Regions from separate parts of the Staphylococcus ratti genome, predicted to be linked through region 1. Evidence: a T-box and tRNA genes for the amino acid it is inferred to sense, from the RefSeq annotation. Region 1 holds a T-box; the other holds one or more tRNA genes.
What was found. The T-box of region 1 lies ahead of serS (serine--tRNA ligase). A T-box ahead of a tRNA ligase gene usually reads a tRNA of that ligase, here a tRNA-Ser.
Positions count from the first base shown of each region.

Region 2: it encodes a tRNA-Ser, which carries the amino acid that the T-box ahead of serS (serine--tRNA ligase) is inferred to sense. The anticodon was not compared.

Region 1 covers NZ_CP086654.1:10,598-13,814, reverse strand. The annotation lists gene serS (serine--tRNA ligase) at 1-1,145, opposite strand, end outside; T-box leader at 1,201-1,390, opposite strand; gene hutH (histidine ammonia-lyase) at 1,456-2,958, opposite strand.
Region 2 covers NZ_CP086654.1:1,680,996-1,684,212, forward strand. The annotation lists gene LN051_RS08050 (trypsin-like serine peptidase) at 444-1,271, shown strand; tRNA gene LN051_RS08055 (tRNA-Asn) at 1,773-1,847, shown strand; tRNA gene LN051_RS08060 (tRNA-Ser) at 1,849-1,937, shown strand; gene LN051_RS08065 (trypsin-like serine peptidase) at 2,452-3,207, shown strand.

The sequences.
Region 1 (3,217 bases):
AATGTATGTGCGTATTCCGGTTTCGCGTCTTTATCACGTTTAAAACGAATGTTAGCGCGACGTGCTTGGAAATCTACACAGTTAGAACATGAACTGATTTCTTTATAATCATTGTAACTTGGTAACCATACTTCTAAATCGTATGTTTTACTTGATCCGAAACCAATATCTCCTGTACATAAAATAACACGACGATAAGGTAAGCCTAACTCTTCTAAAATCGCTTCAGCATGACCCGTCATTTCTTCTAATGCATTCCAAGAATCTTCCGGTTTTTCAATTCGAACCATCTCTACTTTGTTAAATTGATGTAAGCGGATAAGACCACGTGTATCACGTCCAGCAGAACCTGCTTCACTTCTAAAACAAGCTGTTTGTCCAGTAAATTTTTCAGGTAAGACACCCGGCTGTATAATTTCATCACGGTAATAGTTTGTTAAAGGTACTTCAGCTGTAGGAATCGTATAAAGGCCTTCTTTTTCAACTTTAAATAAGTCTTCTTCAAACTTAGGCAATTGGCCAGTACCATACATCGCTTTAGGGTTTACAAGTTGTGGCGCTATCATTTCTCTATAACCATGTTGTGTTGTATGTTTCGTTAACATATAGTTCATTAATGCGCGCTCTAATTTTGCACCTTCTTCTGTTAAAAAGACGAAGCGTGCACGTGCAATTTTAGCTGCACGTTCAAAATCAGCCATTTTTAATGATTCTAATAAGTCCCAATGCGCTTTAGGTTCGAAACTGAATGTTCTTGGCGTGCCCCATTTTTTCTGTTCTACGTTTTCAGTATCATCTGCACCTTGAGGCACGTCATCATGTATTAAGTTAGGAATGCGTGATAATTTATCATTTAAAGCTTCATCAACTTCTTTTAATTCTGTGTCGATGGCTTTAATTTTTTCACCAACTTCACGTTGCGCTTGAATCGCATCATCCGCATTTTCTTTATTACGTTTCTTTTGTGCGATAGCTTCAGACGCTTTATTACGTTCTGATTTTAATTCTTCTGTTTTTTGAATAAATTCACGACGCTTCGTATCAAGGTTTAAGATATCATCTACAACCGATGTATCGTCACCGCGTAAAGCGATTTTCTCTTTCACATATTCAGGGCTTGTTCTAAACAATTTAATGTCTAACATATATTTCATCCTCTCTATAATTTTAAGGTAACAAAAAAACCACGCCCCCTCTACGACAAGGGACGTGGTTTACGCGTTGCCACCCTATTTAACAGACATATTAATGTCTGCACTCTACAAAGTTAACGGTTTGACCCGAATTGTTCTCAAACGTGGGTAGATTTCATATGCAACGTATTATTTGTTCACACCAACCACAAATTCTCTGAAATCGGTACATATTACTTTGTCCACAAAACAATTATCTATTAATTTAACTTCAATATAGCAAATTCAATTTCACTCCGCAAGGGCTAATTTGTGAACTCTTTTATGCAGAATATGCCTCATCTGCTAAATACTGTGCCATGCGATCAATATCTTTATGAAATTGACGATCTTCAGTAATCGAAGGAATGAATGCTCTTAACGTCTCGTATTTGTCACGTGTTTTAGGAGAGAGGCCTTCAACACCTTTTAATTCCACAGCTTGTAGCGCAATAATCGCTTCAATGGCAAGTACACGACGCACATTTTCTAAAATTTGGTAGCCATGACGTGAAGCAATCGTTCCCATAGAAACGTGATCTTCTTGGTTTGCTGATGAAGGAATAGAATCCACACTTGCAGGATGTGCTAATGTTTTATTTTCCGAAACTAAACTTGCTGCTGCATATTGCATAATCATCGCGCCACTTTGCAAGCCAGGCTCTGGACTAAGAAAAGCTGGTAATCCTCCATTAAGTTGAGGATTGACGAGACGTTCTAATCGACGTTCAGACACGTTAGCTAACTCACTTATTCCAATTTTAAGGAAGTCTAACGCAAAAGCTACAGGTTGACCGTGAAAATTACCGCCTGAAATGACTAACGTCTCATCACTTTCGTCAAAAATAAGCGGATTATCATTGGCTGCGTTCATTTCAAATTCTAATTTTTCACGTACATAATTAAAAACTTGGAAGCTCGCACCATGAATTTGAGGAATGCAACGTAACGTATACGGGTCTTGAACACGTACTTCCCCTTGGCGTGTCGTTAACTCAGATCCTTCTAGCCAGTCTGACATACGCCTCGCTACTGCCGTCTGTTCTTCAAAATTTCGCACCAAATGTACCTTTTCGTGGTAGGCATCTGTAATACCGTTTAAAGCTTGATGTGTCAGTGATGCAATCCACTCCGCTTCATAGCCTAAACTTTCTGCTTCTATGAAAGTAATCACACCTTGTGCTGTCATGGCTTGTGTACCATTAATTAACGCGAGTCCTTCTTTCGCTTGTAACGTTAAAGGCGCTCGGTTTAATTTTTGTAAGACTGACGAGCTGTCTAAAATTTCACCTTGATATGACACACGGCCTTCTCCTATTAGCGCAAGGGCTAAATGTGATAACGGTGCTAAATCACCTGAAGCTCCTAGAGATCCTTGTTGTGGAATAACAGGAATAATTCGCTCATTTATAAAATAAGTTAGTTGTTCTACTAGTTGTGTTGTGACACCTGAATGTCCTTTAAGTAACGTATTAAGACGTAATACCATCATCACTAACGCAACATCATTTGAAAAAGGTTCACCTACGCCACATGCATGTGAGCGGATTAAATTGACTTGAAGTTGGTTATATTTTTGTTGTTCAATAAGTACATCACTGAATAATCCAAAACCTGTTGTGATGCCGTAAACCGTTTCTTTATTTTCTATAATGCGTTCAACAGTTGCGCGACTTTGTTCGACACGCTGAAGTGCCGCTTCTGTTACGACAACTTTATCATTTTGTGCTAAAAAATCTCGAATTGCGTGAATGCTTAGTTGCTCCCCAGTTAAGTGTAATGTCATTTTATTGCCCCCTTTGTTTATTTCTTACCTTATTCAAGTATAGTAGTCGAAAAATTCAGTGACAATAGTTCAGAGCATATCCGTAACCTATTATCAAGGTAGTAGTTTAACGCGGTAAATGATTGTTATTTTTAACTATTGACGAAAAGTAAAGACAGGTATAATATATCTTGTTGTATTTAAGCTATTTTTAAATAAGCAAGTCTATACAAATCGTTAAAATATAAATAGTATATGTAATTGAGTAACTATTTGAAAA
Region 2 (3,217 bases), 650 kb from region 1:
AAAAATTGGGTTTTAATATTTTAATTGCCCTCATGTTTAGGGAATAACAATATAAGGACACTTAAGGGAAAATACGATAATTTTGTAAATAAGATTCTTGAAGCCTATAAGCTTGGCAAAATAACGTTAGATAATCGTTCTATTCATACGATACGACGATAGCGTACATTAGATCGAGTATGAACTACATAAAATACAAAATGAAGAAATACCTGTTTTGGAAACGTCATATTCAGCTTTCCAAAACTTCCACGCCGCATGTTCTTTTGAACAGCAACACTTCTAAAGATGATATGCCATAAATCGCAACTACTTACCGTCCACAACGAGAGATATTGATTTTTAATACTGTATTAAAACATTGCCTTAACTCAAGAAGCATTGTTTGTAATACTCCAAATCAATCATTACACATTAACATTTATGGAGGTATCATCTAAGAAATGAATGCGCATTTAAAAACAAAACTATTTTTAATATTATTATTGCTCGTTGCTGGTGTTTTCCAAGGCCATGCAGAAGCAGCAAATCAATCTGATACGCGAGAATATGTCAAAAATATGGACCGTGCACCTTATAGATCTGTTGTTGCATTAGATGCAAAATTCGGCAACTTTGAAGGAACAAGAGAAAAGGGTATCCATGAAATAGGAACAGGTACAGTTATAGGCAAAGACACTATTGTAACTGCTGCTCATGTCGTTTACGGCATAAAAGAAACATTACGCGGTGGTTATGCAACTGAAGTAACGGCTACACCTGCTCAAAACGGTAAACAAGCACCGTATGGAAAATTCAAAGTAAAATCTATAAAAGTCCACGAAGGTTATATGAATGAGGAAAATATCGAAAATTACCTACATTTTGGATACGACATTGCTATTATAAAAGTAGCACCTAATAAAAAAGGACAACATATTGGCGACGTTGTTGAACCATTAAAAGTTAAAAAAGCTGACCAAGTTAAGGGCTCTAAAATTTTAACTGTAGGATATCCAGGAGATAAAGTGAAACATTACAGATTCAACAGAACACCTTGGCAATCCGTAGGTACAGTCGTAGGTAACTACAGAATCCACAACATGTTTCAAACGAACTTTTACTCAGCTGGCGGACAATCAGGTGCTTCAGCAATAGACCTCTCAGATAATAAAGTTATAGGTATATTATCCTTTGGAGACCGTCATGCTACAGGGTTTATTCAATTTAACCAAGAAATATATCCTTGGTTAAAAAATAATTTAAAAAACTACAAAGGTCACGCGTTATAAATATAAAATAATCTAACGCCTAACTTAACAACATATCTGTCGAAGTGACGATGTAAAAAGCAATTTAAACAAATGTTATCTTTAGAACGCATTGAAGTAGCTCATATCTAGCCACAGACCAGTGTGGTAGCCAAGCCATTTTTCAAATTTCTTATTACAAATAACTGCGTTTTAAATAAAGTTACTTTAAGGTGGAGAACATCTACGATAGGCATGTTCTTCACCTCTTTTTTATATTGCCTAAGTACTTCTTAATCATTAAATGCGATCAACGTATGGCCACTTATTCTATAACAAACTATATCCATTACACAATTGCATAAGTAAGTACCATGTCTTAAAATAATGCTTATCGTTATATATTTTGTTGTTCAATATGTAATTCTAACTGAATAACGGAACGTATAGTGTAAATATTACGTTAACTTTTTTAATTTTAGCTCTTGATTTCTCCAATTGAATTGATATAATAGTATCTGTGCTTACAAAAAATAACATAAATCCACAGTAGCTCAGTGGTAGAGCTATCGGCTGTTAACCGATCGGTCGTAGGTTCGAGTCCTACCTGTGGAGCCATGGAAACGTACTCAAGTTGGCTGAAGAGGCGCCCCTGCTAAGGGTGTAGGTCGCGAAAGCGGCGCGAGGGTTCGAATCCCTCCGTTTCCGCTAGTTAGGAAACAATGGTTAATATTCGTTTTCTTAAAACTATCAAGAACGCTGTTACGACAGCGTTCTTTTTATTTTTGATTAATATCTGTTTTAAAATAAAAATGTCACGAGAATGATACCGAAGATACAATTTCAATACTTCGTGACATTAAGATAAGTGTTGTTTCTATTCGACTGCTTTTGCAATGGTTTCGTAACTTACAAATAAAAGCGACCATTTTACAGGTTGCTTTTTTTAAATATCGTTAGTTTTTGTTAAGTTGAATTAAGACCTTTAACTAGTATACATGACTGGTGAGTTACTCTTAAGCATATACTCTTTATTTGGATACAGCCTTTATTGCTAAGCCAGTGGGTTATTAGTTTCTAGTAAAATATCAATAATATCTCTGGTAAAAATATTATTAATAAAAAATAAATACAACGCCTAGTAATTTATATTGCTTTTCAATAGGGTTTGAAGTATTCTAATTTTGTAATACAAATAAATGAAAAGAAAGAAGGTTTTGCAATGGATTTTTGTAAAAAATTGGCTTTATTTTTATTAATGTTATTAGCACTACCCCAAGTATTTGCACCAGAACATCCGGTAAATTCAGTAGTATCTGCAGCAGAAGAAAGTGTTTATCCAATAACTGGTTCTGACAAGGCTCCTCATAATATTGTTGGTAGAATTAACTTTAGCAACGGTCCTTCAGCGACAGGATTTGTTATAGGTAGTGATACAATATTAACTAATAAACACGTAGCAAAAAATCTAAAAGATGGAATTACAGGAACATTTACGCTAGGAATCAATTATAATAATAGTGGTAAGAAAGTCTTAGGAAATTATGAACTTGTTTCTGTTATTCCTGCTCCAAATTCAGACGATGATGTAGCTATTATAAAGGTTAAACCTTCTCAGGATAACTTACCTTTAGATAAAGTAGTAAATCCAGCAAAAATAGTAAATGCTAATTATATTGATGAAGAATGGATGAAAAATTCTGCCGACAATCAATTTCATATCGCTGGTTATCCAGGAAACAAAGACCGAAATATAATGTGGGGTTCTGACGGTAAATTATTAAAATATGGTTTTAATAACAAACGTATCTATGTAGCAGACATTATTTCAGTCCCTGGTAATTCTGGATCTCCTTTATTTAATAAAAATAACGAAGTTGTAGGTATAAATAGTAGCACCTATGGTCACACAAGCAATCATGCAGGTGGATTCTTATTTAAAGATGATTTATATGATTTTATAATGGCCAATAAATAATTAAAATACA